Regions from separate parts of the Streptomyces sp. NPDC107517 genome, predicted to be linked through region 2. Evidence: riboswitches for the same ligand, from Rfam matches in the RefSeq annotation. Region 2 holds a riboswitch; the other holds the start of a gene.
What was found. Region 2 has a riboswitch for thiamine pyrophosphate ahead of thiO (glycine oxidase ThiO). Riboswitches for the same ligand answer to the same signal wherever they lie in the genome.
Positions count from the first base shown of each region.

Region 1: another riboswitch for thiamine pyrophosphate. It lies ahead of ACZ67T_RS22740 (purine-cytosine permease family protein); the one in region 2 lies ahead of thiO (glycine oxidase ThiO).

Region 1 covers NZ_JBVJPM010000009.1:324,656-339,947, forward strand. Annotated here, with positions in the region: gene ACZ67T_RS22705 (acyl-CoA dehydrogenase family protein) at 1-1,013, shown strand, start outside; gene ACZ67T_RS22710 (TetR/AcrR family transcriptional regulator) at 1,221-1,898, shown strand; gene nhaA (Na+/H+ antiporter NhaA) at 2,105-4,006, shown strand; gene ACZ67T_RS22720 (ADP-ribosylglycohydrolase family protein) at 4,000-5,163, opposite strand; gene ACZ67T_RS22725 (serine/threonine-protein kinase) at 5,241-6,383, opposite strand; gene ACZ67T_RS22730 (potassium channel family protein) at 6,579-8,537, opposite strand; gene thiD (bifunctional hydroxymethylpyrimidine kinase/phosphomethylpyrimidine kinase) at 8,636-9,475, opposite strand; gene ACZ67T_RS22740 (purine-cytosine permease family protein) at 9,478-10,917, opposite strand; TPP riboswitch at 10,910-11,004, opposite strand; gene ACZ67T_RS22745 (serine hydrolase domain-containing protein) at 11,214-12,359, shown strand; gene ACZ67T_RS22750 (MFS transporter) at 12,424-13,746, opposite strand; gene ACZ67T_RS22755 (IlvD/Edd family dehydratase) at 13,900-15,292, shown strand, end outside.
Region 2 covers NZ_JBVJPM010000002.1:456,551-471,842, forward strand. Annotated here, with positions in the region: gene ACZ67T_RS05795 (class II 3-deoxy-7-phosphoheptulonate synthase) at 1-1,286, shown strand, start outside; gene ACZ67T_RS05800 ((2Fe-2S)-binding protein) at 1,430-1,684, shown strand; gene bfr (bacterioferritin) at 1,724-2,203, opposite strand; gene ACZ67T_RS05810 (sulfite oxidase-like oxidoreductase) at 2,368-3,000, shown strand; gene ACZ67T_RS05815 (DUF4396 domain-containing protein) at 3,045-3,569, opposite strand; gene ACZ67T_RS05820 (deoxyribonuclease IV) at 3,674-4,549, opposite strand; gene pknB (Stk1 family PASTA domain-containing Ser/Thr kinase) at 4,584-6,530, opposite strand; gene ACZ67T_RS05830 (thiazole synthase) at 6,625-7,419, opposite strand; gene thiS (sulfur carrier protein ThiS) at 7,424-7,639, opposite strand; gene thiO (glycine oxidase ThiO) at 7,636-8,820, opposite strand; TPP riboswitch at 8,818-8,929, opposite strand; gene ACZ67T_RS05845 (avidin-fold protein) at 8,990-9,334, shown strand; gene ACZ67T_RS05850 (NAD(P)/FAD-dependent oxidoreductase) at 9,451-10,686, shown strand; gene ACZ67T_RS05855 (Rv2175c family DNA-binding protein) at 10,762-11,127, shown strand; gene thiE (thiamine phosphate synthase) at 11,204-11,851, shown strand; gene metF (methylenetetrahydrofolate reductase [NAD(P)H]) at 11,938-12,858, shown strand; gene ACZ67T_RS05870 (hypothetical protein) at 12,906-13,748, shown strand; gene ACZ67T_RS05875 (phytoene desaturase family protein) at 13,768-15,267, opposite strand.

The DNA.
Region 1 (15,292 bases), on a different contig from region 2:
CCGGCCTCACCAACCTCGAGTACGCCCCGCTCGCCGAAATCATGGGCCGCAGCGCGCACTTGGCACCCGAGGCCACCAACTGCAACGCGCCGGACACCGGCAACATGGAGGTGCTCACCCTCTTCGGCACCGACGAGCACAAGGAGAAGTGGCTCAAGCCGCTCCTCGACGGCGAGATAGCGTCCGCCTTCGCGATGACCGAGCCCGCCGTGGCGAGCTCCGACGCCACCAACATCCAGCTCCGCATGGAGCGGGACGGCGACGACTACGTCCTCAACGGACGCAAGTGGTGGACCTCCAACGCCCTGCACAAGAACTGCAAGGTGCTCATCGTGATGGGCAAGACGGAGCCGGAAGCCGCGACGCACCGTCAGCAGAGCATGATGGTCGTGCCGATCGACACCCCCGGCGTCACCGTCCTGCGCAACCTCCCCGTCTTCGGCTACAAGGACCGCGAGGGGCACGCCGAGGTCGTCTTCGAGAACGTCCGCGTCCCGGTCACCGCGCTGCTCGCCGGAGAGGGCGACGGCTTCATGATCAGCCAGGCTCGGCTCGGCCCCGGCCGCATCCACCACTGCATGCGCGCCGTCGGCATGGCGGAGCGCGCCCTCGACCTGATGATCGACCGGGCGCAGGCGCGTACGACCTTCGGCGAGCCCGTCGCGAACCGTGCCAATGTGCAGGACTGGATCGCCGAGTCCCGCATCGAGATAGACATGGTCCGGCTGCTCACCCTCAAGGCCGCGTACCTCATGGACACCGTGGGGAACCGGCACGCGCGCACGGAGATCGCCGCGATCAAGGTGGCCGCGCCCGAGGTCGCGCTGAAGGTGGTCGACCGGGCCATCCAGGTGCACGGCGGAGGCGGCGTCTCCGACGACTTCCCGCTCGCCAGCATGTACGCGCATCTGCGCACCCTGCGCCTCGCCGACGGCCCCGACGAGGTCCACAAGCGCACCATCGCGATGCGTGAACTGCGCCGCCGGGAACCGCAGTGGGGCCGCACCCGCTGACCGCACGGCACGGGCGAGAGGTCCTGCCGGGCCGAGGGGGAACGGAGGCGATCGGCGCACGCGGGTGTGCGAAGATCGCCTCCGTTCCCGTACCGGCGGGCACCACATGAGCACGCTGGTGTGCGGCGCCCGCGAGCGGCTGAGGTGTGCAGCGCCCGGCGGACACACACGAGAGCAGCAGAAGTCAGCACAGGAAGGCCCCACGACATGACCACCCGCGGCCAGGCATCGGACGGGGAGGACATCCCCTCGCTCGCGGACACCTCCGCGCTGCGTGAACTCCCCGCCACCGCGCGCGGCGCCCGGACCCGCGCCGCGCTCGTGGCAGCGGCCCGCGTCGTGTTCGAACGCGACGGCTTTCTGGACTCGCGCCTCACCGACATCACCGCCGAGGCCGCCTGCTCGACCGGCAGCTTCTACACGTACTTCGCCGGCAAGGAGGAGATCTTCCAGGCCGTGCTCGAAGTCGCGCAGGACGACATGCTGCACCCGGGCATGCCGCGCCTGGACCCCGAGGACAGCTCGCCCGTCGGCGTGATCGAGGCCAGCAACCGGGCCTACTTCGAGGCGTACAAGCGCAACGCGAAGCTCATGCTGATCCTCGACCAGGTCGCGGCCGGTGACTCCGGGTTCCGGGAGGTGCGCCGGCGCCGGAGCCGCGCGTTCGCCGACCGCAACGCGCGCGCCATCAAGGACCTGCAGGACCGCGGGCTCGCGGACCGCGACCTCGACCCGCTCATGGCGGCGCGGGCGCTCTCGGGCATGGTGAGCCGCATGGCCTACTACGCGTACGGACTCGGTGAGGACGACACGCTCGACGAGCTCGTCGAGACGTCCACCGCGCTCTGGGCCAACGCCCTCAAGCTCGACAGGAACGCCAGGTAGGCAACGGAGGGGCGGTTCCGCCGCCGCGTTCGGCTTCCCGGTCGGTGCCCGGACATGTCGTGGCCCCTCTTCCCGCACTCGCCCGCGAGGGCCGTACGCCGTGTCGAAGCCACCATGCCGCCGCGCGTCCACTACCGTCTCACCGCGCTCGGGCGCTCGCCCGAGCAGCCGCCGGCCAGGTCCGCGCGGGCCATCGAGAGACGGGAATGCCGCCGATGAGCTCGGGGTTCGACGGGCAGACGACGAGCGGCGAAGAGCTGCACACACCGCTGCGCGACTTCCTGCGCACCGAGACCGGCAGCGCCTTCGTGCTGCTCGTCGCCGCGCTCGCGGCACTGGCCTGGGTGAACCTCGGAGCCGGCACGTACGAGGCATTCTGGGGGACGCACTTCTCCGTCCGTATCGGGTCCGCCGGGGTGTCGCTGGACCTGCGGGAGTGGGTCAACAGCGGCCTGATGGCGTTCTTCTTCTTCGTCGTCGGCCTGGAGGCGCGGCGCGAGTTCGACATGGGGGAGCTCCGCGAACGCCGGCGCGTCACCCTGCCCCTCGTCGCGGGACTCAGCGGCATGGTCGTCCCCGTCGCCGTCTACCTGGCCTTCAACGCGGGGCAGAGCACGGCTCACGGCTGGGGCGCCGCGATGTCGACCGACACGGCCTTCGCCCTCGGCATGCTGGCCCTGCTCGGCAACCGGCTGCCCGGCGGGCTGCGTATCTTCATCCTGACCGTGGCCGTCGTCGACGACTTCGTGGCGCTGATCATCATCGCTGTCGCCTACAGCGGCGACATCGACGTTCCCGCCCTGCTCGTGGCACTCGGCCTGTTCGGCGTGATCCTGCTGGTACGGGCCACCGGAACCCGGCGCGGCTGGGTGTACGTGCTCATGGCCGGCGCGGTCTGGGTGGCGCTGCTGGAGTCGGGGGTGGACCCCGTCGTGATCGGCCTGGCCATGGGGCTGCTGACCTTCGCGTACCCGGCCAGCCGTACCGCGCTGGAGCGGGCGAGCGGCCTGTTCCGGCTCTTCCGCGAGCAGCCGACCCCCGAACTGGAGGCCTCGGTCCGCCGGGGCCTCGCGTCGGCCCTGTCCCCCAACGAGCGGCTGCAGCGCCTCTACCACCCGTGGACCAGCTATGTGATCGTGCCGCTGTTCGCCCTTGCCAACGCCGGCATCGAGCTCAGCGGCGGCGAACTGGCCCGCGCGTTCGCCTCGCCGATCACCCTCGGCATCCTCTGCGGCTACGTCCTGGGCAAGCCGCTCGGCATCGTCGGCTCGGCCTGGCTGACGACCCGGCTCAGCCGCGGCCGGCTGCGCCCGTCCGTCGGCTGGGGCGCCACCACGGCCGGGGGAACCATCGCGGGCGTCGGATTCACGGTGGCCCTGCTCATCGCCACCCTCGCGTTCGACGGCGACCGACTGGCCGAGGCGAAGATCGGCATCCTCAGCGCGGTCGTCGGCGCGTTCCTGATGACCTGGCTGGTCTCCTGGGTCATCGGAGTCCTGCCCCGCCCGGCCCGGATGAGGGCCCTCCTCGGAACGGCCGAAGGCATCGTGGACCTGGCCGTACCGGTCGACCCGGACCGCGACCACGTGCGCGGACCGCGGCACGCGCCCGTGACGGTCGTCGAGTACGGCGACTTCGAGTGCCCGTACTGCGGACAGGCCGAACCCGTCGTGCGGGAACTCCTCGCCGGCTTCGGCGACATCCGCTACGTCTGGCGCCACCTGCCCCTGAACGACGTGCACCCGCACGCGCAGCTCGCCGCCGAGGCGGCCGAGGCGGCCGGGGAGCAGGGCGCGTACTGGGAGATGCACGACCTGCTGTTCACCCACCAGGACGCGCTGCGGGCCGCCGACCTCCTCAAGTACGCGAGTGAACTCGGCCTGGACACCGAACGGTTCCACAAGAACCTGCGGGCGCACAGCGGAGTGGGGCGGGTGTCCGAGGACCTCGAGTCGGCCGACCTCAGCGGCGTCTCGGGCACCCCCACGTTCTTCGTCAACGGACGGCGCCACCACGGGGCGTACGACATCGGCGGGCTGTCGGCGTCGGTGCGCGCGGCGAAGGAGCGGGCGGTGCTGGCCGGCAGGCGCGGGCAGCGGCGTCAGTAGATCCAGGGCCGCTTCTCGCCCGGCCGGATCTCGGCCGCGATGTCGTCGCCGAGCCGGGCGACGGCGGTACGTCCCTCGACCTCCGTCAGCCACTGGTGCGGGAGGTGTACGTCACCGTGCAGCGCGCCGAGGATGTTGCCGCACAGGGAGCCCGTGGAGTCACTGTCGCCCGAGTGGTTGACCGAGAGCAGGAACGCGGCCTCGATCGGGGTGCGCGGCGGCTTCGGGTCGCACACGGTGCCCTGCTTGCCGACGTGGAAGGTCTGCGGACGGGTGCGTGCCATCGCCGCGTACACCCCGATGGCGAGGGCCTCCTCCGCGACCCATCCGGCGCCGAGCGTCTCGACCCTCTGAGGGGTCGCCTCGCCCTCCTCCTCGGCGAGCGCGACGGCCCGGCTCAGCGCGGCCGTGGTCTCCTCGTGGCCCCGGTAACCGGCGAGCAGCCTCAGGGTGCGCAGCACCGCGCCCTCCAGGGACTCGCCGTCGACGAGGTGGCTGATGAGGGCGGCGAACGCACCGGAGGCGAGATAGCCGGTGGGGTGTCCGTGCGTGATCTGGGCGCACTGGGCAGCGAGTTCGAACGACCGGCGGGCGCCCAGGTCCGTCAGGCCGAAGGGCGCGGAGCGCATCACGGCGCCGCAGCCCTTGGAGTCCGGGTTCACCGGCCCCGGCTCACCGGTGGGCTTCCCGTACGGATCGGGGGTGAATCCCGCCTCGACGCCGCTCAGGCAGGCGTTGCCGGGGGCGCGGCGCGCGTACAGCCAGGGCTCGTGCCGCAGCCACCCGAGGCGGTGGCGCAGGTCCTCCTCGGGCAGTGGCCCGGGGTGGTTCTGCGTCTCCAGCCACCGCAGGTACGCGTCGTGCACGATGGCCGCCTCGGCGCCGCCGATGCCCCGGTCCCGGGTGCGGCAGTACCCCCGCAGATGCCCCTCGGCGGTGAACAGCGTCATCTGGGTGTCGTCGCTGACCCGGCCGGTCACACCGTCGGCGTCGGGCACCAGGCCGGTGACCCCGGCCGTGCCGTGGGTGGCGCGGATGGCGTCGAGGGAGAGGAACTCGACGGGGTACCCGAGCGCGTCACCGATCGCTCCGCCGAGGAGGCAACCGCGTACCCGGCTGCGGTGGACGGCGAGATCGGCCCAGGATCGGGTGTGCACGGTGAGCTCCATGGTGGTCGGTCGAAGGCGTCGCACCCATCATTGCCGCAGCGTGATCTGCCGGGACAGGCGCCCCGTCAGTGCGCGGACGCGGACGGCGAAGGGGCACCCGTCGGCGCGTTCGCGGCACTGTCGTCGGGGGCGAACCACGCCATGCCGATCAGCAGGGACGCGACGAAGAGGGCGGCAGCGGCGACGGCCCCGATGATTCTCGGTCTGCGTCTCGCCGCCTCCAGGACGCCGCCGCGCCGTGCCGCCCCGCGCCGTGCCGCCCCGCGGCGTGCCGCCCGGCCGGACGACGGCAGCTGGTAGGTCGTGGACGTGGTCCGGATCTCCGGGGAGGTCTGGAAGTGGGGAGCGGACACGGGCGCAGGGGCCATCGGCACGGGCTCCGGGAGAGGTTCGGGACGGCCCTGCCAGGCACCCGTACGGAACCAGTCCGTGACCTCCTGGGCCGTCGGCCGGTCCTCCGGCTGCTTGGCCAGCAGGCCAAGCAGATAGTTCTCGAACGACGGGGGCAGCCGGATGCCGAGGCGTCCCGGGGCCACGGGCGCGGCGTCCACGTGCTGGTAGAGCAGGCCGGTCGCGGTGTCGGCGCGGAACGGCGGGTTTCCGGTGAGGAGTTGATAGAGCACGCAGCCCAGCGAGTACACGTCGGACGGCGGGCCCGCGTTCTTGCCGAGGGCGCGCTCGGGCGCCAGATACAGGCCGGTGCCGACGATCTGCCCGGTGGTGGTGAGCCCGGCGGCGGGATCGTCCAGGAAGCGGGCGATGCCGAAGTCGCCGAGCTTGACCGTGCCGTCGGGGGTGAGCAGCAGATTGCCCGGCTTGATGTCCCGGTGCACCACGCCCTGGCGGTGGGCGGCCGCGAGACCGGCTGCCGCACCGGTCGCGATGTCGGCCACACGCTCCGGCGTCAGCCGCGCGCCGCCCGCGGTCTCGTGGGCCAGACTGCCGCCCTCGACGAGTTCCATGACGAGGTAGAAGCGCTGCTCCCAGGAGCCGAAGTCGTAGACACCCACCACGTGCGGATGGCTGAGCGACGCCGAGGTCTGCGCCTCCATGCGGAACCTGGCCGCCGCGGACGGATCCGCGTCCTGCGCGAGGAGCAGCTTCACGGCCACGGGCCGGCCGAGCATCTCGTCGGTCGCCTGCCACACCTCGCCCATGCCGCCGCGGCCTATCGCCTTGTGCAACCGGTACCGATCCGCCAGCAACAACCTGCGCACCACCCTTGAAAGACAGCCCCGTCAAATTGGTTGCCACGGAACGTACTTCGCCCCGCGCGAGCGCGAGGACGAGCGGGAGGGGTGTGGCGGATCAAGGATAAGGCGCGCGGAGAGCCGATGATCACACTTCGCCGGGTGGCTCGTACAGAAGGTGAGAGGTGGTGATCACACCCGGCACCGTGCTTCCTAGGCGTCGCCTGCACGAGTACGGGCCAAGGGGCCGTGCCGCAGGAGTTCGGCCAGGCCCTGACGCGTCGCGGCGAGCACCACGCGGTCCTCGGACCGCAGCACGTACCCGGGGTGAAGGTCCCACACGAGACCCGTGGGACGGTCGGGGCCGTCGTCGCCGGGGGACGCGGCCAGGTCGGGGCGCCGCTCGCCCGGCGCCGTCGCGTCGAGCGCGATCACACGCCAGGCACCGGCCCGGAACGAGTCGGCGACGGTCCGGCCGTCGAGCATCGGATGTCCCGCCACATCGAGGGCGGCGAAGAGCAGCACGCTGCGCTCGACGGGGATGGCGCCGAGGATCTGGCGGCCCATCATGGCGCCCGCGAAGGCGGGCGCGGCGAGCGTGGAGACGCTCCGGCTGCGGGTCAGGGCCCGGGGATGTGCGGAGCGGAGCGTGCGGTAGACGGCGGTCGCGAAACCGTCGTCGAACAGGCGCAGCGCCACCCGCAGATCGGGCTTGACCGACCGCGCGTGCAGCGCGGCCTCCAGGTTGGTGATGTCACTGCTGGTGAGGGCGAGCAGGGCGTGGGCGCGGTGCACCTTGGCGGCCTCCAGGACGCCTTCCTGGGTGACGTCGCCGATGACGGTCGGAACACGCAGGCGGCGGGCGAGGGCGACGCCGCGCGCCTCGGGGTCCTCCTCCACGCAGACGACGGGGATGCCGAGTTCACGCAGTCGGGCCAGAACCCGGGTGCCGATCTTGCCGAGGCCGAGAAGCACGACGTGGCCGGACAGGCCGCGCGGCGGGCGGCGCAGGGCCGATGCCGTACGGAAGGTGCCGAGCGCTTCGAGCACGGCCGCGATGAGCACGGGCAGAAGGAGCAGTCCGGCGAGCCCCGTGAGGAGTTGGAGGAGCTGACGGGCGAGCGGCTCCCCGAGGGCCGGGTCGTCGATGGCGAACAGGTCGAGGAGCGTGAGGTATCCGGCGTGCAGCGGGTGGTCGCCGGTGGTGGCCCAGGAGGCGATCGCCAGGCCGAGGACGCTCGTGACGAGACCGGCGAGCGACCAGCGCAGCCGGCGCGAGAACAGCGAGCCGAGGGGCATACGGCGGCTGCCGGCACGGCCGTTGGGAGTGGCGACCGTGGGGGAGACGGCCTCGAGGACCACCGTGCCACGCCCGGTCGCGGCGGCGACCGTGCGTTCGTCGGGCAGCAGCAGCGGGCCCTCCGCGCCGCCCACGTCCGAACCCTCGGCGCCCGCGGGGTCGTTGGCGGTCGCGGACAGCAGGGCGAGGGTGCACAGGCCGGGGTCGGCGACCTCGCCCCGGCCCGGCGGGGTGCGCTCCACGGCGCGCAGCAGGAGCCCGTCGGCCTGGACGACCTTGCTGGTACCGGCGACGGCGGTGGCCGCGAGAGCCGGTGCCGCGGTGTCGGCGTCGGACAGAACGGTCGTCGTGGTGTCCAGTGCCTCGGGGTCGAGGCCGGGAGCGGAGAGCACGGCGGCCTGATCGAGGAGGTGTTCCAGGTGCTGGCCGAGCTTGCGGTTGTAGAGCCGGATGACCAGGCGCAGCTGGGGGTTGAGACGGCGGGCGGCCAGGGCGGCCCGGATGTTGGTCTCGTCGTCGCCGTGTACGAGGGCCAGCGCGGCGGCGTCGGCGACACCGGCCTCGGCCAGCGCCAACTCGTCGAGTTCCGGCGCCTCCATGACCCGCGGCGGCGGAACGCTGTCGCCGGCCACGGGGGACACGGTACGGCTCATGACGGCCTGCATCCGCGAGAGCAGAGCGGCCGCCCGTGGTCGTCCGGCCGGCCCGGCGCCCTGCCTGGTGACGCGTACGGAGGGCACCACGACGGTGACCCGCTCGCCGTACACGGCGCGCAGTTCGGCGGCGAGCCGCTCGGCCAGCGCGTCACCACCGCACACGATCATGTGGCCGGTCGGCGGGGCCTGTTGAGGCTGGCGGGGCAGGGTGGTCATGGCAACAGTCAAGTGGACGGGAGTGCCGGGACGCACATCGGCCCCCGATTGTGTGCGGGTGGGCGTGTCGGGCGGGTGTCAGGTGGACCCGGCGTCTCTCAGTCCGTATGCCCCGTGGCCCCGGACCGGTCGCCCGGCAGGCGCCACCCATGGTCCACCGGGCCGATGCCCGACCCCAGTGCGAACCCGGCGGCGATCGCCCCCGTGACGTACTCCTTCGCCAAGCGGACGGACTCCGGCACGGGCAGGCCATGGGCGAGGCCCACGGCGACGGCCGACGCCAGGGTGCAACCCGTGCCGTGCGTGTGCCGGTTGTCGTGGCGCGGAGCGCGCAGCCAGTGCTCCTCCGTGCCGTCGGTGAGCAGGTCCACGGCCGCCCCTGGCAGATGACCGCCCTTGACGACCACCCAGCGCGGGCCGAACGACAGGAGCCGTGCCGCGGCCCGGCGCATGCCGTCGTCGTCCGTGACGGCGAGGCCGGTCAGCTGCGCCACCTCGTCCAGATTCGGCGTGGCCACCGTCGCGACCGGCAGCAGCTTCGTGCGTACGGCGTCCAACGCGTCCTCGGCGAGCAGCGGATCGCCGTGCTTGGAGACGCTCACCGGGTCCACGACCACGGGGGCGTCCGTGCCGGCGAGCAGTTCGGCCACCGCCTCGACGAGGACCGGCGACGAGAGCATCCCGGTCTTGACCGCCTGGACGCCGATGTCGTCCACGACGCTGCGGTACTGCGTGCGCACCGCGTCGACGGGCAGTTCCCACGCGCCTTGGACCCCGAGGGAATTCTGCGCGGTGACGGCCGTCAGGACGCTCATGCCGTGGGCACCGAGCGCCAGCATCGTCTTGAGGTCGGCCTGGATCCCGGCGCCACCGCCCGAGTCCGAACCGGCGACGGTCAGGACGCGGGGCGGCGCGCCGCGCCCGGTGCTCGCGGGCATGGTCATGTGCGGGCCTCCTGGTGCGGTGCGGCGTGGGTGTCAGGGGTCGGGCGGCGCAGCCTCAGGGGCGCATACACGACGAGTGCGGCGACGAAGGCCACGTAGTACGCGAGGTCGGCGCCGTGCAGGGCCTTTGCGACCGGGCCCACGTACAGGCCGCTGTCCATGAACGGGACCGCCGCGGCGAACGCGGCGACGAAGGCGAGGAGCCCGGGCCACCAGGGCTGCGGCCGGGCGGACTCGGCGGCCAGGTCGACCGGCGCGCCGCCCCGGGCCCCGGCGCGCGCGAACCAGTCGACGGCCACGACAGCGACGAATCCCGGGATCCAGTAGCCGACGAACAGCAGCACGTTCTGGAAGCGGGCCGCGGTGTCGGCGGCGTGCATCCACAGCACCAGCGGGAAGCCGAGCACCGCGGCGAGCGCCGCCGCGAGCGGCCGGGGGATCCGGACGCCGACGGTCTGCAGGGCCAGCGAGCCGCTGTAGTCGTTCATGGCGTTGCTGCACAGGGCCGCCAGCGCCACGGCGAGCAGCCCGAAGGAGCCGAGAACACCGCCGCCGAGCAGCTCGTCGACACCGCGCGCGGTCTGGTCGGTGAAGACGGAGGCGCCCCACAGCCCGAGCGCCTGGACAGCGACGAAGGAGACGGTGACGCCGAGGAGCGTGAACCAGAACATGCGCTTACGGGATGTGGCCGCCGGAAGGTAGCGGCTGAAGTCGCTGGCGTAGGGGGCCCAGGACAGGGACAGGCTGAGCGCGATGGTGCTGGTCAGGACGAACGCGCCGAATCGGTCGGCGCCGTGCGCGGCCCCGTCGGTGACCGGATGGACACCGTCGAGAAGCTTGACGGCCAGGACCACGAAGGCGGCGGCCAGGACGAAGGTCATCAGCTTCTGGAGCCGGTGGACGGCCTCGTAGCCGAGCACACCCAGCGCGCCCTGCGCCAGCATCATCACGAGTACGCCGACCCAGAACGGCCAGCCGCACAGCCGGGCGAGCGCGTCACCGCCGAAGAGGCCGATCAGCGCGTCCCAGGCGACCGACGACAGCCACTGCAGGACGCCGGGCACCGCGACGGCGCGGCCGAACGCGAGCCGCGCCAGCGGGAGCTGCCCCGCGCCGGTCGCGCTGCCCCACGTACCGAGATACGCGGTGGGCACGGCGCCGACGAGGGTGCCGATGACGACGGCGGCCAGGGCGGTGACGAAGTCCAGGCCGAGTGCGATGCCGACGGTGCCGGTGAAGACGCCGGTCATGGTCAGGTTCGGGGCGAACCACACGGTGAACAGGCGCCCGGCGCCGCCGTAGCGGTGGCTCTCGGGGACCGGCGCGATCCCGCGCGCCTCGACCCGCAGGTCACCGGGCGCCGCGGGCATCCGCCCGTCGAAGACGGAGCGCGGTCCGGTGGTCCCGGTGCTGCTCGGGGCATGGGGCAACGACATTGGCTGACATCCCTCCGCCAGTGCTAACTGGTTCAGGTTCGACGGGTGTGATCTCAGCCCTCGTGCGGGGCACCCCGTGTCCGGTACGTCGGCAAGGGTAGCTTCCCTGTTCGAGGAGGCAACCCCGGGGGAGGGGTCGGCGTCCGCTGCGTGGACGGCGCGCACCCCGCCGCGCGTAATTCGTTCGAGGTGTGCGGCGTACCCCCGTAGCGTGACCGATTCGAAGATCGCGGACGGTTCGGGCACATGTGATCGGCGGCTCCGCGACCCCAGGGACACGCGGAGGACGGGAGACGATGAAGCAGCGTCACGGTGGGGCCGATGAACGGTTCGGAGCTGTCGCCGATGCGTTCGCGCGGAACTTCGCGGAGTTCCCCGAACTCGGCGCCGCCGTCGCGGTGTTCGCCGGCGGACGGAAGGTCGTCGAGCTGTGGGGCGGCGTCGCGGACGAGCGGACCGGGCGCGCCTGGGAACAGGACACCGCCGTCCCCGTCTTCTCGGTCGCCAAGGGACTGGTGAGCCTGAGTGCACACCTCCTCGCCCAGGAGGGCCGGCTGGATCTCGACGTCCCGGTGAGCCGGTACTGGCCCGAGTTCGCACAGCAGGGCAAGGAGGCCATTTCCACGCGGATGGTGCTCGGGCACCGCGCAGGCGTCCCCGCCCTCGACCGGGTGCTGTCCTTCGAGGAGATCGCCGGCTGGACGCCGGTGATCCGCGCGATCGAGGAGCACAAGCCTCTGTGGGAGCCCGGCACCGCGTTCGAGTACCACGGCCATGTCTTCGGATTCCTCGTCGGCGAGGTGATCCGGCGGATCACGGGCCTCACCCCGGGCGCGTACTTCCGCCGTGCGGTCGGTGACCCGCTCGGGCTGCGCGCCTGGATCGGCCTGCCCGCCGACGAGGCGGAACATGTGGCCCGGCTCGTCGAGGCCGAGGGGCGGCCCGGGATGCCCGGGCCCGAGCATCTGCTCACGCGCATCGTGACGATGAACGGCGCCCTGGCCTTCCCGGGTCTCGACGAGCCGCACGGCTGGAACGACCCCGCGCTGCACGCCATGGAACTCCCCGGCGCCGGCGCCGTCGGCTCCGCGAGCGGACTCGCCGGGCTCTACGCGGCGGCCGTCACCGGAATCGAGGGCCGCGAACGGCTGCTCACCGAGGCGACGGTGAGCGACGCGCTGCGCGAGTTGTCCTCCGGCGAGGGCTGGCTCGGCTTCGACGCCGGAGCGCGCTGGGGCTCGGGCTTCCTGCTCGACTCGCCGTCCTTCCGCCCGATGCTCGGCGACCGCAGCTTGGGCAACGACGGCGCCGGAGGCCAATTCGCCTTCGGTGACGACGAGTTCGGGGTCGGCTTCGCCTATGTGGCCAACCGGATGATCGGTCACGGAGACGCCCGCGCCAACCGGCTGGTCACGGCTGTGCGCGAGTGCCTCGGCGCGTGATGCCGTCGCGGTGGGGGTTGGGGGCGGCCGGTCGCCCCACCACGTCCCGTGGCCTTCACCGCGTTCAGACCTTAGTGCGCCCCTGAGCCGTCGCCGACGTGTCGGGCGCGTGGGCGATCACGGGCCCGCCCTCGACGAGCCGCCGGATCCCCGGTGTGGCGACCGCCGCGATGGCCATGGCGGCGACCAGGAACCACAGCCCGCCCACGGCCGACCCCGTGCGATCGACGACCACGCCGATTCCCATCGGCCCGAAGCCGCCGCCCAGGTTGCCGACGGCGTTGATCACCGCGATGCCGGACGCTGCCTGAATGCCCGTCAGGAACCGTGAGGGGAGCGACCACAGCACCGGCTGCCCCGCGAAGATGCACATCGCCGCAAGGCTGATGAAGGCCATCTGCAGTACATGGTTGCCGGTCAGGGCGCTGGCCGCGAGACCGAGGGCGCCGACGGCGGCGGTGCCCGCGATCCACGGATAGCGGGTGCCGCTGCGGTCGGCGAGCTTCGGCACGACGTACAGGCCGATGGCCACGAAGACGTACGGGATGGCGGTGATGAAGCCGGTGGCCGTCGTCGAGAGGCCGCCGAAGCCGTCGACGATCGTCGGCAGCCAGAAGCTCAGCCCGTAGGCGCCCAGCGGGAAGCACAGGTAGAAGAGCGACAGCAGGAGTACGCGCCGGTCGCGCAGCGCGCGCAGCGGACTGCCGTGTCCCCGCTCGCCCAGCGCGTCGGCCTCGGCGTCGAGTTCACCGGCGATCCAGGCCCGCTCGTCGGCGGCCAGCCAGCGCACACCTTCGGGACCGTCGGGCAGGAGCCGCAGGGTGACGAAGCCGAGCACGATCGCGGGCACGCCCGTCGCGATGAAGATCCACTGCCAGCCCTCGAGCCCGAACGTGCCGTCGAGGTCGTCGAGCGCGCCCATCACGGGGTTTCCGATGATGAACGCGAGCGGTGCGGACATCATGAACCAGCCGGTCATGCGCGCCCGGTAGCGGTACGGGTACCACTTGGTGAGGTAGTAGAGGACTCCCGGATAGAAGCCGGCCTCGGCGACGCCGAGCAGGAAGCGTGCGGCGTAGAACTGCCAGTCGTTGCTGACCAGCGCCGTCAGTACGGTCACCACGCCCCAGCTGAGCATGATGCGGGTGAACCAGCGGCGCGCGCCGAAGCGGTCGAGGTAGACGTTGCTGGGTACCTCGAAGATCGCGTACGCGATGAAGAACGCGACCTGGCCGAAGGTGAACGCGGCGTTCGACAGACCGAGTTGGTCCTGGAGCGTCAGCTTGGCGAAGCCGACGTTGGACCGGTCTATGTACGCCACCAGATACAGCAGGACCAGGAACGGCATCAGCCGCCAGGTCACCGCCTTCATGACTGTCGATTCCACGGCTCTCCCACGTCGTTCGTGCCGGATCCGCGTTGATCCTCTGGACACGCCGGGACCGTATCGTGATTTGATAGCACCATTGAAGGGGTGCGTCGGACACGGCTTGATCACGGCCGCGGTCACGGCCCCGGCATCGCACCGGAAGGACCACACATGGCCGCGCTCGAACCCACGCACGCCGACAGTCAGGCGCCGCTGCGCTCCCGCGCCTGGTTCGGCGACGGCGGCAAGAACGGCTTCATCTCCCGCCACCATCTGCGCGCGGCGGGGCGCGGCGGTCACAACTTCGACGGTCGCCCGGTCATCGGCATCTGCAACACCTTCTCCGAACTGACGCCCTGCAACGGCCACCTCCAGCTCATCGCGGAGGCCGTGAAGCGCGGCGTCCTCCAGGCCGACGGCTTCCCCCTCGAATTTCCCGCCATGTCCCTGGGCGAGCCGTTCCTGCGCCCCACCTCGATGCTCTACCGCAACCTCGCCGCGATGGAGATCGAGGAACAGATACGGGCCAACCCCCTGGACGCCGTCGTCCTGCTCACCGGCTGCGACAAGACCACCCCCGCCGCCCTCATGGGCGCCGCGAGCGCGGGCGTGCCCGCGATCGTCTTCACCGGCGGCCCGATGCTCAACGGGCGCTTCCAGGGCCGCAACGTCGGCTCCGGCACGGACATCTGGCGCATGACCGAGGAACTGCGGGCCGGGACCATCACCCAGGAGGAGTTCACCGAGTTCGAGAGCTCCCTCAACCGCAGCGCCGGTCACTGCATGACGATGGGCACCGCCTCCACCATGGCGTGCCTGACCGAGGCCCTCGGCATGATGCTCCCCGGCGGCTCGGGCCTGCCCGCGGTCGACGCACGCCGCGGCACCCTCGCCGAGGAGACCGGCGCACGTGCCGTCGCACTCGCCGGCAGCGACCTCACCCCGGGGCGCATCATGACGCGCGCCGCCTTCGAGAACGCCGTCCGGATCAACGCGGCCATCGGCGGCTCCACCAACGCCGTCGTCCACCTCCTCGCCATCGCGGGCCGCCTCGGTGTGCCGCTCGCCCTCGACGACTTCGACCGTCTCGGCGCCGAACTCCCGCTGCTCATCGACCTGATGCCGTCGGGGCGCTTCCTCATGGAGGAGTTCGCGTACGCCGGCGGACTGCCCGCACTCGTCAACGACCTGCGCGACCGGCTCCACCGCGACACGGTCACCGTCACCGGACGCGGCCTCGTCGACAACTGCGAGGGCGCGCAGGTCCACGACCGGGAGGTGATCCGCCCGATGGACCGCCCGGTGCAGCCGGCCGGCACCGGCACCGCCGTCCTGCGGGGCAACCTCGCCCCGAACGGCGCCGTCATCAAGCAGTCGGCCGCCGACCCGAAGCTGCTCAGCCACACCGGGCCGGCGCTCGTCTTCGACTCCCTCGAGGACTACCTCGCCGTCGCAGAGGACCCCGACCTGGACGTCACCGCCGACACCGTCCTCATCGTCCGCAACACCGGCCCCAAGGGCTACCCCGGTATGCCCGAGGTCGGCAACCTTCAGCTCCCGAAGA
Region 2 (15,292 bases):
AGCCCGAGTACCCCGATGCCGAGGCTCTGCGCGATGTGATCGCGGAGCTCGAGTCGTATCCGCCGCTCGTCTTCGCGGGCGAGTGCGACCAGCTGCGCGCCCGACTGGCTGCCGTCGCCAAGGGAGAGGCGTTCCTCCTCCAGGGCGGCGACTGCGCCGAGGCCTTCGACGCCGTCTCGGCCGACCACATCCGCAACAAGCTCAAGACGCTGCTCCAGATGGGTGCTGTCCTCACGTACGCGGCCTCCGTGCCCGTCGTGAAGGTGGGCCGTATCGCGGGGCAGTACTCCAAGCCGCGCTCCAAGAGCACCGAGACCCGCGACGGCGTGACCCTGCCGACGTACCGCGGCGACTCGGTCAACGGCTTCGCTTTCAACGAGAAGGCCCGCGTCCCGGACCCCGAGCGCCTGAAGCGGATGTACAACGCGTCCTCCTCCACGCTCAACCTGGTGCGCGCCTTCACCACCGGCGGCTACGCCGACCTGCGCCAGGTGCACGCCTGGAACCAGGACTTCGTGAAGTCGTCCCCGTCCGGCCAGCGCTACGAGCAGCTCGCCCGCGAGATCGACAACGCGCTGAACTTCATGCGTGCCTGCGGCACCGACCCGGCCGAGTTCCAGACGGTCGAGTTCTACGCCTCCCACGAGGCGCTGCTCCTCGACTACGAGTCGGCGCTGACCCGCGTGGACTCGCGTACGGGCAACCTGTACGACGTGTCGGGCCACATGGTGTGGATCGGTGAGCGCACCCGTCAGCTCGACGGCGCGCACATCGAGTTCGCCTCGAAGATCCGTAACCCGATCGGCATCAAGCTCGGCCCGACGACGACGGCCGAGGACGCGCTGCAGTACATCGAGCGCCTCGACCCGGACCGCGAGCCCGGCCGTCTGACCTTCATCGTCCGCATGGGCGCCGACAAGGTCCGCGACAAGCTCCCGGAGCTGGTCGAGAAGGTCACCGCCTCCGGCGCGACCGTCGCGTGGATCACCGACCCGATGCACGGCAACACCTACGAGGCGGCCTCGGGCCACAAGACCCGCCGCTTCGACGACGTGCTCGACGAGGTCAAGGGCTTCTTCGAGGTCCACAAGGGCCTCGGCACCCACCCGGGCGGCATCCACGTCGAGCTCACCGGTGACGACGTCACCGAGTGCGTGGGCGGCGGCGACGAGATCTTCGTCGACGATCTGCACCAGCGCTACGAGACGGCCTGCGACCCGCGCCTGAACCGCAGCCAGTCTCTCGACCTGGCGTTCCTGGTGGCGGAGATGTACCGCGACCAGTGATCTTGCAGTAAATGCCGTGGGGCGCGGATCACAGTGATCCGCGCCCCACGGCACTTTTGTGCTCCGCACCCGGCGGGTAAGGTTAGGTTAGCCTCACCGTTCGTTGGGGCGGGAGCAAAGAAACCGGTCCTGATCGCTGGGAGGTGAACCGCGTGTACGTCTGCAACTGCTTCGGTGTGACCGAGGACCAGGTCAAGAAGCACGCGGACGGCGGTGCGTGCACCCCCCGCCAGATAGCGTCGGCCTGCAAGGCCGGCACGGACTGCGGCTCGTGCGTACGGCGCATTCAGGCGCTGCTCGGCCGTGGGAGCTGCCCGCGCCGCGAGCTGGTCGAACAGGGAAGGCCCGTTCTGACGGCCGACCCGAACGCCCTCGTGGGCCTTCCGGACGCCGCCTGAGGCTCCGCCCGAGAGTCTGCGGCCGTCGGCTGTCCGGCTCTAGCTGTCCGGCTGCTCGATCTGCTGGGCCAGGTACAGCGCCTCACCGAGACTCTCGATCAGCTCCAGCTGGGTGTCGAGGTAGTCGATGTGGTGCTCCTCGTCCTCCAGGATGTCCTCGAAGATCCGCGCCGACGTCACATCGCCCTTGGCCCGCATGACGTCGATGCCGCGCTTGAGGCGGTCGATCGCCTCGACCTCGACCTGACGGTCGGCCTGGAACATCTCCGTGACGGTCTGCCCGACCCGTACGTGGAAGAGCCGCTGGTAGTTCGGCAGGGCGTCGAGGAAGAGAATCCGCTCCGTCAGCCGGTCCGCGTGCTTCATCTCGTCGATGGACTCTGCGCGGGTGTACTTCGCGAGCTTGGTCCAACCGTTGTTGTCCTGGATCCGGTAGTGGAGCCAGTACTGGTTGATGGCCGTCAGCTCGCCGGTGAGCTGCTCGTTGAGGAATTCGATGACCTCGGGGTCGCCCTGCATCGCAGAGGCTCCTTCCACGTCGTGGACTCGGCAGATTTCGCGCATCCTCGCACCGGCACCGAAAACCGTCCAGTAAGTGCACGCTTAGTAGGAGTTGCCCCTTTCGGAGGTGGCCGGGCTCTCGCTGGTCACGGCCACTGCCCGGGGTCTGTCAGGATGGAGGCATGGGTCAGCCGGTGGGTCGCGAGTCTGGGGGAGCAGTGCAGTCGGAGCTTCCACCGGGACAGCGTCTCCAGCGGGGCTGGCCGGTCACCCACTACGGCCCGGTTCCCAAGTTCCGCCCCGAGCGGTGGGAGTTCAGGGTCTTCGGCGCCACCGCCGACGGGGACAAGCGCTGCTGGACCCACGAGGAGTTCTCCGCCCTGCCGTACGGCACGGTCGTGGCCGATCTGCACTGCGTCACGAAGTTCAGCATGCTCGGAGCCGAGTGGGGCGGGGTGCCCGCCGCGACGATTCTCGAACTGGCACCGCCCGCGCCCGCCGTCACCCATGTGATGGTCTGGGCCGAGTACGGCTTCAGCGCCAATCTCCGCCTCGAGGACTTCGCCGCCGAACGCACGATCTTCGCCACCCACAAGGACGGCGAACTCCTCACCGCCGAACACGGCTTCCCGCTCCGCCTCGTCGTGCCCCATCTGTACGCCTGGAAGGGCCCGAAGTGGGTCCGCGGCATCGAGTACATGACGGCCGACCGCCGCGGCTTCTGGGAGGAGCGCGGCTATCACAACGTCGGCGACCCCTGGCGGGAGCAGCGCTACTCGTACCAGGAAGAGCCCGGGGACGGCCCCGAGCTCTGATCCTGGCGCTGCTCGTACGGGTCTGTCAGTGGTCGTACGGCCCGTCAGTGGTGGTACTGGTGCACCACCGCGTGGCCCTTGCCGCGGCCGATCATCCACTTGTTGACCGGAGTGGTCACCACGAAGGCGATCGCCAGCGAGGCCGCGAGCGCGCCCCAGAAGAGGCCGTCCGACAGATGGGCGTCCATCGCGTCCGGCCACAGCGCGATCACGCCGTTGTCGATCAGCTCCATGACGGCGATGGACAGGGTGTCCGCGGCGAGCGCTACCCGGAACGCGGTCCCGAAGTCGACGCCGGCCTTCAGGATGCCGCGCAGCGTGAGCGCATAGCCGAAGAGGAACGCGAGCACGATCGCCAGAATCATCGTCGGCACGTTGCCCCAGCCGAATGCCGTACCGATGACCATGCCGAGGACCTCGCCGATGGCGCACCCCGTGAGGCAGTGAAGGGTCGCCTGCGCGGCCATGGACCAGCTGACCCTGCCGAGGCCGCCGTGACCGGCGTGGGCGTGCTCGTGCTGATCGTGATCTGTGTGGTGCTCGTGTCCGGCGTGCGTCTCGTGCTTCATGAGTTCCCCCAACGTCAGAGAGCGGTTCCTGTCGCCGACAAGAACCGTATACCCCCTGGGGGTATTCCTCAAGCGATCTCCGAGACGATCCCGGAGGCGGTCTCCTAGCGCTTGCGCAGCTCCTTCAGGCGGGCCACGTCCGCCGCGTGCCCCTCCTTGCCGCCGGGCGTCTCGAGGATCAGCGGCACGTTCTCGGTCGCCGGGTGGGCCATCAGCGCGCGGAACGGCTCAGCGCCGATGTGGCCGGAGCCGATGTTCTCGTGGCGGTCCTTGTGCGCCCCGACGACGTCCTTGGAGTCGTTGGCGTGGATCAGCTTGAGGCGGCCCTCGCCCACGGTGTCGACGAGCAGGTCCAGGGTCTGCCGCATGCCGTCGGGGCCGGTCAGGTCGTGGCCCGCCGCGAAGATGTGGCACGTGTCCAGGCAGACGCCCAGCTTCGGGTGCGCGTCCAGTGCGTCGAAGTACGGCCCGAAGTCCCAGGTCCGCGAGCACAGCGAGGAGCCCTGGCCCGCGGTCGACTCGAGCAGGAGGTACGGGTCGTCGTCATGGGTCAGCTCGTCGAGCAGCGGCAGCAGGCGCTCCCGCACCTGCGCGAGCGCCACGGCGCGCTCACGGCCGCCGGTCGCCGAACCCGTGTGCACGACGACGCCGAGCGCGCCTATCTCCCGGGCCCGGCGCAGCGAGTGCCGCATCGACTCCACGGACTTCTCCACGGTCGCCTCGGTGTGCGAGCCGAAATTGATCAGATAGGGCGCGTGGACGTACGCCGGAATCCCCTCGGCGGCACAGGCCGCGCGGAACTCCTCGTCCTGCTTCGGGTTGCCGGGAGGCGTCGCCCAGCCTCGCGGGTTGGCGACGAAGACCTGGACGGTCTCGGCGTCCAGCTCGCGCGCGTACGAGAGCCCTACGGAGGCCAGGCCGCCGGCGACGGGGACATGGCCGCCGACCGGGTTACGGGATGCGGTGTCGGTGCTGCTCACCGGTCAAGGGTGGCACGCGCGCGTGGGCGCTCCGTCAGCGGATCTGGATGGTGATCGTCGACCCCTTCGGGGCCTTGTCACCGCCCGCCACGGACTGCTTCTTCACGGTGTCGCCGAAAATACCGAGCAGACCACGGTCGTTCTCGACATCGAAGCCGCGGGCCTCGAGCTTCTGGTGGGCGTCGTCGACGCTCATGCCCACGACGTCGGGGACCTCGACCATGACCGGGCCCTTGGAGATCTTCAGCGTGACCGTGTCACCCTCGCCGAGCCGCTTGCCCTCGACGGGGGACTGCAGGGCGACGCTGCCCTTGTCCTCGTCCGAGTTCACCCGCTCCGTGGCGATCTCGGCCCTGAGACCCGCGTCCTGAAGGTCGGCGATGGCGTCCTGCTCGGACTCGCCCGTCACGTCCGGGACGTCCACCGCTCTGCCCCTGCTGACCTTGAGCGCGACGGCCGAACCGGCCTTGCGGGTCGTGCCGGACGCCGGGTCCGTGGCGATCACCGACCCCTTGGGGACGTCCTCGTCGAAGTCCCTGGTGACCATGCCGGGCTCCAGGCCCGCGTCCTTCAGCCGGCGCTCGGCCCCGGCCAGGGGGGTGCCCTCGAGATCGGGAACCTGCACGGTCTCCGGGCCCAGGGACACCGTCAGATCCACCGCCCCGTTGTCCCGGATGCGGGCGCCCGCGCCGGGGTCACTGGCGATGACGGTGCCGCGCTTCACGGTGTCGCTGTACGCGCGCTTGACGTGCCCGAGGTCGAGGCCCGCGTCGCCGAGCCGCTCCTTCGCCTGTGTCTGCGTCTTGTCGAGCAGCGGAGGGACCTTGGTGAACTGGCCCGAGTTGATGTACCAGACGCCCGCGCCGAGGCCGAGGGCGAGCAGCACGGCCGCGACGGCAGCGAGCACACCGCGCCGCGGACGACGCCTCCGGGACGAGGCGGGCGGCGGCGGAGGCGTCTCGAAGCGGCTCGTGCGGTTGAGCTCCGCCTGCGGGTCCTGGTCGTCGGCGGGCAGCGGGAGCTGCACGCCCCTGGTCCGCAGCGCCCGAGGTATCACACTCGTACGGTCGTCGGAGATGTCACGGTCCCCGAGGTCCTCGGGCCGTGCGGCCGGCGGTACGGCATCGAGCTGTGCGTCCGTGAGGGCGGCCCTGGCCGCCCTCACCCGGGCGAGCAGCGCCACCGCGTCGTACGGCCTGAGATCGGGCGTGCGCGCGGTCGCCGAGGCGACGAGCTCGTCGAGCTCCGCGGGCAGGCCGGGCACGGACGCGGACGGGGGCGGCACGTCCTCGTTCAGGTGCTGGTAGAGGACCTGGGCGGGGGAGTCGCCCGAGTGCGGCTTGGCGCCCGTGAGCATCTCGTAGAGCACCACCCCGCACGCGTACACGTCGACGCGGGGGTCGGCGGTGCCCGACTCGATCTGCTCGGGGGCGAGGTAGGAGACGGTGCCGAGGACGGCGCCCGTGGTGTTCGTGACGGTGTCCACGGCCCGTACGAGGCCGAAGTCCGCCACCTTCACGCGGCCGTCGTCCCCTATCAGGACGTTCTCCGGCTTCATGTCGCGGTGCACGAAGCCCGCGCGGTGCGCGGCGCCGAGCGCGGCGAGGACCGGCTCCAGGATGTCGAGCGCGGCACGCGGCCGCAGCGCCCCGCGGTCCCTCAGGACGTCCCGCAGGGTGCAGCCCGCGACGTACTCCATCGCCAGATAGACGTACTGGCCGTCCGCGCCCTGGTCGAAGACCCCGACCACGTTCGGGTGGGAGAGCCGGGCCACGGACTTGGCCTCGCGGATGAAGCGCTCGACGAACGAGACGTCGGCGGCGAGGGCCGGGTGCATCACCTTGAGCGCGAGCACGCGGTCGAGGCGGGTGTCCACGGCCCTGTAGACCGTGGCCATCCCGCCGACCGCGATGCGTGCGTCGACGCGGTACCGGCCGTCGAGCACCTGCCCGACGAGAGGGTCCTGAAGGGTCGTGTCCACCCTGGTGAGTGTACGAGCCGCCGCCGACACCCGGCTCCGCAGTCGTCCACGGACGGCCGTACTGCAGCAGAGCTGTGACCGGGCTGTAAGGCCCTCAGAACGCGGGCCGCTCCGGGTCGAGCCTGGCCTTCCCGGACACGGGCGACGAGGCCTCGGCGAAGTGCCTGCGGGGGATCCGGCCCGCCCGGAACGCCAGACGCCCGGCCTCGACCGCATGCCGCATGCCCTCCGCCATCAGGACCGGCTCCTGCGCGCGGGTCACGGCTGAGGCGAGCATCACACCGGCGCACCCCAGTTCCATCGCGAGCGCCGCGTCGGACGCGGTCCCGGCGCCCGCGTCCAGGATCACCGGCACGCGCGCGTGCTCGGTGATCAGCTGGAAGTTGTGCGGGTTGCGGATACCGAGCCCGGAGCCGATGGGGGAGCCGAGCGGCATGACAGCGGCGCAGCCCACGTCCTCCAGCTTCCGCGCGAGCACCGGGTCGTCGTTCGTGTACGGCAGCACGGTGAAGCCGTCGTCGACGAGGATCTCGGCCGCGTCCAGGAGCTCGATCGGGTCGGGCAGCAGGGTGCGCTCGTCCGCGATGACCTCCAGCTTGACCAGGTCGGTGCCGAGCGCCTCGCGGGCGAGGCGGGCGGTCAGGACGGCCTCACCGGCGGTGAAACAGCCCGCCGTGTTGGGCAGCACCTGGATCCCCAGCTTCTCCAGGACGGAGAGCACGGAGCCCTGCACGCTCGCGTCCACGCGCCGCATCGCGACGGTCGTCAGTTCCGTGCCGGACGCGACGAGGGAGCGTTCCAGGACGTCGAGGCTGGGCGCCCCGCCCGTGCCCATGATCAGGCGGGACGAGAAGGACGTACCGCCGATGACCAAGGAGTCGTCAGCCATGGGTTCAGCCTCCCTGGACTGCGGTGAGGACCTCGACGCGGTCCCCGTCCGTGAGTGCGGTGACGGCCCACTGCGCGCGCGGGACGACGGTTTCGTTGAGTGCGGCGGCGACCCCGGACGGCGCGGTGGTCAGTGCCGACACGAGGGCGTCGAGCGTGGTGCCCGGGGCGACCTGGCGGCCCTCGCCGTTCACGGATACGTGGGTGACGGACACGGTCATACGGACTGCTCCACAGAGACGGGTGCGGGGACGGCGCCGAAGCGCCGCGGGGTGAAGGGGCGGGCCACGTCGGGGAGTTCGCCGGTGGCGAGGACGTGGGCCATGGAGTCGCCGGTGACCGGCGTGAGCAGCACGCCGTTGCGGTGGTGGCCGGTGGCGAGCAGCAGGCCGGGCAGGGCGGTCGGGCCGAGGATCGGCGCGTTGTCGGGGGAGCAGGGGCGCAGGCCCGCGCGGGTCTCCGTGAGCGGCAGCTCCGTGATGCCGGGCACCAGCTCGTGGGCGTCGCGCAGCAGCTCGTAGACGCCGCCCGCGGTCACCGTCGTGTCCCAGCCGAGCTCCTCGCTGGTGGCCCCGACGACGAGTTCGCCGTTGACCCGGGGCACCAGATAGAGGTTGCCGCCGCGCACGACGGCACGCACGGTGCGGCTGAGGAACGGCGCGTACACCTTCGGCACGGTCAGGCGCAGGACCTGCCCCTTCACCGGGCGTACCGGCGGCAGCACGTCGTCCGGGACTCCGGCGAGGCGGCCGCTGAGGCTGCCTCCGGCGAGGACGACCCGGTCCGCGTCGAGCCCGGTGCCGTCGGCGAGGACCACGCCGCGCGCGCCCTCGCGGACGACTGTCAGCCGCTCGGCCCACTGCCGGTGGAACCGGACCCCGGCCCGCTCGCAGGCCGCGACAAGGGCCTTCGCGAGGCGCCTCGGGTCGATCTGGTGGTCACCGTCGACGCGCAGGCCGCCCCGTACGGACGGGGCCAGCATCGGTTCGAGGCGCCGGCACTCACGGCCCGACAGCCACTCCGACTCCAGGCCCGACTTGCGCTGGAGGGCGTGCAGTTCCCGAAGGTGCGCGCGGTCGTCCGCGTCGAGCGCGACGGCGAGGGTGCCGCACGCGCGGTAGCCGAGGTCGAGTCCGGTGGCCTCGGAGAGCTCGGCCGCGAACGCCGGATAGCGGCGCGCGGACTCCACGTTGAGCCCGAGGAGGGTCTGTTCGGCCTCTCCGTAGTGCAGTTCGGTGACGGCGGCGAGCATCCCGGCCGCCACCTGTGCGGCCCCGCCGCCCGGTTCGGGGTCCACGACCGCGGTGCGCAGCCCGCGCTGAGCGGTCCGCCACGCGGTGACGAGACCGATGATCCCGCCGCCCACGACCAGGACGTCGGAGCCTTCTGAAGTACGCGACATGGGCGTCCAGCCCCTCCCTTCGCCGGCATGACCCGGATCAGGTTCGTACGGTCGGAGGCCGTCAGCCTCCCTCTCAGCCCGGTACGTCCGGGCTCCCGCGAGTGCTTTACGGTGGCCACCCTAACCCCACGAACCGCCGCCAAGACCCCCGGTAAGGGAGCCCGCCCGCATGGCCCGTTCGCTCGACGGACTCGTCCTCGCCCCGGTCGCCGACCAGGCTCCAGGTCAGGTGGGTACCCGGACCCGGTTCGCCTACCACGAGGAGGACGGCCGGATCTGGGCCGAGTACGCGGGCGGGGACGTCGTGCGCGGACACCTCGTGGGCACCCGTGAGGGCGACCGGATCGACTTCAGGTACGTACAGCTGAAGACGGACGGGACGACCTCCTCCGGGCACTGCGTCTCGCTCGTCGTGGACCTTCCGGACGGGCGGGTGCGGCTGGACGAGACATGGGAGTGGGAGTCGCAGGCGGGCAGCGGGACGAGCGTCGTCGAAGAGGTCCCCGGCGCCTGACGGCGGGAGCGCGGACGGCCCGAGCGGTCAAACCGGCGGCCGGTGTGGAAGACGTCACGGGACCGGAGTGACGCGGCCCGCTGACTGACTGAACGTCAGGTGCATATGGTGATCCGGTGAGTGAGCAGACCCAGAACCAGGCCCCGGTGCCCCGGGCGGGGCGGCACGTCGTCATCGTCGGAGCCGGGATGGCGGGAGTCCAGACCGCCGTGGCCCTGCGCGAACAGGGCTTCACCGGCGCCGTCACGCTGATCGGCGCGGAACCCCACCAGCCGTACGACCGGCCTCCGCTGTCCAAGGCCGTCCTGCTCGGCAAGGCCGAGGGGTCCGCCTTCGACGTGGACTTCGAAGCCCTCGACATCAGGCTCGAACTGGGCCGCGAGGTCACCGGCGTGCGCCCCGCCGAGCACACCCTCGACACCGCCACCGGACCCGCCCTCTACGACGTCCTCGTCCTCGCGACCGGTGCCGAGCCCCTCCGGCTGCCCGGCACGGAGGACATCCCCGGCGTCCATCTGCTGCGCACGCTCGACGACGCCGAACGCCTGCGCCCCGTCCTCGCCGCACAGCGCGACATCGTCGTCGTCGGCGCGGGCTGGATCGGCGCCGAGTTCGCCACCGCGGCCCGTGAGGCCGGATGCGCGGTCACCGTCGTCGAGGCGGCCGAGCGGCCGCTCGCCGGAGCGCTGCCCGCGGAGGTCGCCGCCCCCATGGCCGCCTGGTACGCGGACGCCGGGGCGGAACTGCGCACCCACGCGCGCGTGGAGCACGTCGAGCCCGGAACAGTGGTCCTCGACGACGGCACGCGGGTGCCCGCAGGTGCCGTGGTCGTCGGCATCGGGGCCCGCCCCGCCACCGGCTGGCTCACCGGCTCCGGCATCACGCTCGGCGCCCACCGCGAGGTCGTGGCGGACAACCGCCTGCGCACCTCCGAGCCCGACGTGTACGCCGTCGGTGACTGCTCGTCCTTCCCTTCGGGCAGATACGGCGAGCGGCTGATGGTCCACCACTGGGACAACGCGCTCCAGGGCCCCCGCACGGTCGCCGCCAACATCATCGGCGAGAACCCGGCGACGTACGATCCCGTGCCGTACTTCTGGTCGGAGCAGTTCGGCCGCTTCGTGCAGTACGCCGGACATCACGCGGCCGCCGACACCACCGTGTGGCGCGGCGACCCGCAGGGCGCGTCCTGGAGCGTGTGCTGGCTGCGCGAGAGCCGGCTCGTCGGCGTCCTCGCCGTGGGCCGCCCGCGCGACCTGGCCCAGGGGCGCAAGCTCATCGAGTCGGGAGCCCCCCTGGACCCACAGGTCATCAGCGACCCGGCCCGCCCGCTGAAGGCCGCTGTCGTCTGACCGCCCCGCCGGGGCGACCGGGCCTTTTGCGCGGCCGCGTTTCCCACTGTCAGTCCGGGATGGCACGCTTGTCCTGTGACCGAGATTGACGCAAAGATCGATGCTCTCGTCCCCGAGTGGCTCACCCTCCCCGACATCGCCGAGCAGTTCGGCGTGGAGGTGACGCGCGTGCGGCAGCTGGTGAAGGAAGGCCAGGTGATCGCCGTACGCCGTGGGGAGAACAGGGCGCTGCACGTGCCCGCCGCCTTCATCGACGGCGACAAGGTCGTCAAGGGCCTCACCGGGACTCTGACCCTGCTCAGGGACGACGGCTACAACGACGAAGAGATGCTCGAGTGGCTCTTCACCCCCGACCCGACCCTGCCGGGCACCCCCGCGCAGGCGCTGAGCGAGAATCGCGGTACGGAGGTGAAGCGCCGCGCCCAGGCGCTTGCCGTCTGACCTGACAACCGTCCGGCGTGGGGGGCGCGCTCACCGCGGCCCGCACGCCACCGACCAGGGGGACTCACCCATGGCCATGGCCGCAACGCAGCGCGCCCAGCTCGCCGACGCCCGGCTGTACCTGTGCACGGACGCCCGCAAGCGCCAGGGCGACCTCCCCGAGTTCCTCGACGCCGTCCTCGCGAACGGCGTGGACATCGTGCAGCTGCGCGACAAGGGCATGGAGGCGGGCGAGGAGCTGGAGCACCTGGCCGTCTTCGCCGACGCCGCCGCCCGCCACGGCAAGCTGTTCGCGGTCAACGACCGGGCGGACGTCGCCCACGCCGCCGGCGCCGACGTCCTGCACCTGGGCCAGGGCGACCTGCCGGTCGCGGCCGCCCGCGCCGTCCTCGGCGAGGACGTCCTGATCGGCCGCTCCACGCACGCCGACACGGAGGCCGCCGCGGCCGCCGTCCAGGACGGCGTGGACTATTTCTGCACCGGCCCCTGCTGGCCGACCCCCACCAAGCCCGGCCGGTACGCGCCCGGCCTCGACCTGGTGCGCTACACGGCCTCGCTCGGCACGGACCGTCCCTGGTTCGCGATCGGCGGCATCGACGCGGGCAATCTGGACGAGGTGCTCGAAGCGGGCGCACGCCGCGTCGTCGTGGTCCGTGCCATCACCGAGGCGGACGACCCGGGCGCGGCGGCGGCCGACTTCGCGAAGCGGCTGCGTACGGCCTGATCCGTTCGGTCGGGCCCCGCCAAGACGCGTGTCCGCAGGGTGGACGGGGATTAGGGACAGAGCCCTCCCGTGGCTAACCTGCCCATATGGCCCTTGGCACCGCTTCCACCAGGACTGATCGCGCACGCACCGTGCGCGACATGCTCGCGACCGGCAAGACGACCTTCTCGTTCGAGTTCTCGGCGCCGAAGACCCCGAAGGGTGAGCGGAACCTCTGGAACGCGCTGCGACGGGTCGAGGCCGTCGCGCCCGACTTCGTCTCCGTGACGTACGGCGCCGGTGGCTCCACCCGCGCGGGCACCGTCCGCGAGACCGAGCAGATCGTCGCCGACACGACCCTGACCCCGGTCGCCCACCTCACGGCCGTCGACCACTCCGTGGCCGAGCTGCGCAACATCATCGGCCAGTACGCGGACGCGGGCATCAGGAACATCCTCGCCGTGCGCGGAGACCCGCCCGGCGACCCCATGGCCGACTGGGTCGCGCACCCGGAGGGCCTGACCTACGCCGCCGAACTGGTCCGGCTCATCAAGGAGGCGGGCGACTTCTGCGTCGGCGTCGCGGCCTTCCCCGCGATGCACCCGCGCTCCGAGGACTGGGACTCCGACGTCCGCCACTTCGTGGACAAGTGCCGGGCGGGCGCCGACTACGCGATCACCCAGATGTTCTTCTACCCCGAGGAATATCTGCGGCTGCGCGACCGGGTCGAGGCAGCGGGTTGCGACACCCCCGTCATCCCGGAGATCATGCCGGTCACGAGCGTGCGCATGCTGGAACGCCTGCCGCAGCTCAGCAACGCCACGTTTCCGCCCGCCCTGAAAGAGCGCATCCTCACAGCCAAAGACGATCCGGCGGCTGTACGCTCCATTGGCATCGAGTTCGCGACGGAGTTCTGCGCGAAGCTGCTGGACGAGGGCGTTCCGGGTCTGCACTTCATCACGCTCAACAACTCCACGGCGACACTGGAGATCTACGAGAATCTGGGCCTGCACGACCAGCAGGCCTGACCCGGCCGTATTCCACCAGGGGCGGCGGCCGTACGAGAGGGGCGTACATGGGCTGGACGGTCCTCTACATCGCGTTCGGAATCGTCGCGTTGTGGCTGCTCGGTGAGGTACTGCTCCAGTACAAGGCGAGGCTGCGCTTCCGGCTGCTCGCCTTCGTCGGCTTCGTCGGCGTCGTCCTCGGCGTGCTGATCCCTTCGGTGATCGTCATCGGGGTCGGCGCCATCACGTTCGCGGTCGGCCAGACGTATGTGACGCTGTCGTTCCGCAGGGGCTTCTCCACGGGCTGGGCGCTCGGCGGGAACCCCGGCGAGAGCAAGCGGCGCAAGCTCAGGGAGCCGGTCGACCAGGACCCGGTCCTCGAGGTGTCCGACCTGGAGTACGAGTCGGCCGCCCCGGACGACCCCGAGCCGGAACCCGAGTCCGCGGCCGAGGCGACGTCCGTCTACGCGCCGCAGCCGATGCCCGACGACACCGGCCAGTACGGCGTCTACACCCCGTCCGCCGCCCACACGGACGCTGCCGCACAGGGCTACGCCTACGACGCGTACGCGGGCTACGAGCAGCAGCAGTACGGCTACGACAACGGCCAGCAGCAGTACGCCGCCTACTCCGACCCGTACATCGGGACGCAGACCTACCCGGCGCAGCCCCAGTACGACGACGCGTACGGCACGGGACAGCAGTACGGCGACCCGTACGCGAACGGCGGCTATGCCATGGAGACGCCGCCCGGCGGGGTCTGGGTGCCCCAGCAGCGCACCGGCGACGACCAGCACCAGCAGTACGGCGGCGAACTGCCCCCGGAGCAGCCCTACCCGTACGAGCAGCACGGCCAGGGCGGCTACGACGGCGGCTCCGGCTACAACGAGCAGCAGCAGTACCGCTACTGAACCCGGCGGGCGGCGCCCGTCACTGCGAGCCGCGGAAGTCCGGGCCCTCCACGATCAGCCCGGCCGCCAGCGCGCCCGACATCCCCGCGTGCGGCAGTCCGCCGCCCGGGTGCGACCAGCCGCCGACGGCGAACAGGCCCGGAACGAGCGTGCTGTTCGACGGGTGCAGAAGCCTGCCGGAGGCCGCGGCCAGGGCAGGTGCGGGCACCGAACCGCCCTCGGCTCCGGTCGCCTCGGCGACCTCCGACGGCGTGCGGGCCTCGTGCCACAGCAGGCGGTCGCGCAGCCCGGGGACCGCCTGCCCGGCGGCGTCGATGACCCGCTCCACGTCCGCGTCCGTCACGCGCGCGCCGCGCGCCACCGTGACCACCAGCGTGACCGCCTCATGGTCCGGGTCCGGCACCACGGAGGCGTCGTCGGGACGCAGGACCGTGACCGTCGGCCGCTCCGCCACCGCCGTGCCCCCGCCGAACAGCGAGGCCAGCTCGGCCTCCCGGTCCGCCGTGTGCACGACCGTCCGGTGCGGGGCGTCGCCCGGACGCGCGCCGCGCAGCGCCAGGAACACCGTCAGCCGGCTCGGCAGCGCCGACTGCGGCGCCACCTCGGCCTCGCCCCTGAGTGCCCGCCCGGGCAGCAGCTCGTCGAGGACATCGGGCGCCACACCGGCGACCACGAAGTCGGCCTCCACGACCCTGCCCCCGGTCAGCTCGACACCCGTCGCCCGGCCGTCCTTCTCCACGATCCGCGCCACCGGCGCGTCGAACTCGAACTCGACCTTCCGCTGAAGACACCGCTCGTACACGGCCCGCGCCAGCTCCCGCATCCCGCCGCGCACCGCCCAGGTGCCGAACGTCTGCTCCATGTACGGCAGCACGGCCGCGCTCGCCGGAGCCGTCCGCGGATCGAGTCCGGACGCGAGCGCGTACTGCTCCAGGAGTGCGACGAGCCGCGGGTCCCCGCCCAGCTCAAGAGCGGCGACCTCGGAGAGAGTCGTCGCCGACAGGTCCTTGCGCAGCATCCGGCGGCGGACCACCACGGGGTACGGCTCGCGGTCCGCGAGGATCCGCCAGTTCGGCCACAGGGGCTCTTCGAGGAGCGGGCGCCGGGTGCGGTCCCAGGCCTCGCGCGCCCGGTTCATGAACGCCGACCAGTGCGCTCCTGAACCCTCGCCGAGCGCCGCGTCCAGGGCGTCCGCGATGCCCCCGCGCCGCGCGTTCGGCAGGTCCGCCGCTGTGCCGTCCGCGAAGACATGCCGCACGGCGGGCTCCACCTGGGTCAGCTCGACCGCGTCCTCCAGGGGCGCCTTGCCCGTCTTGATGAACAAGTCCCGGTAGACCGCGGGCAGCTGGAGCAGCCCCGGGCCAGTGTCGAACGAGAAGCCGTCCCGGGCGAAGCCGCCGAGCGCCCCGCCGTACGTCGACGCGCGCTCGTACACCGCCACCCGGTGGCCTGCCACGGCCAGCCGGGCAGCGGCCGCCATCGCGCCCATCCCGGCGCCGATCACCGCAATCCGTGCCATGCCAGCGACTTTATCGGCCCCCGCC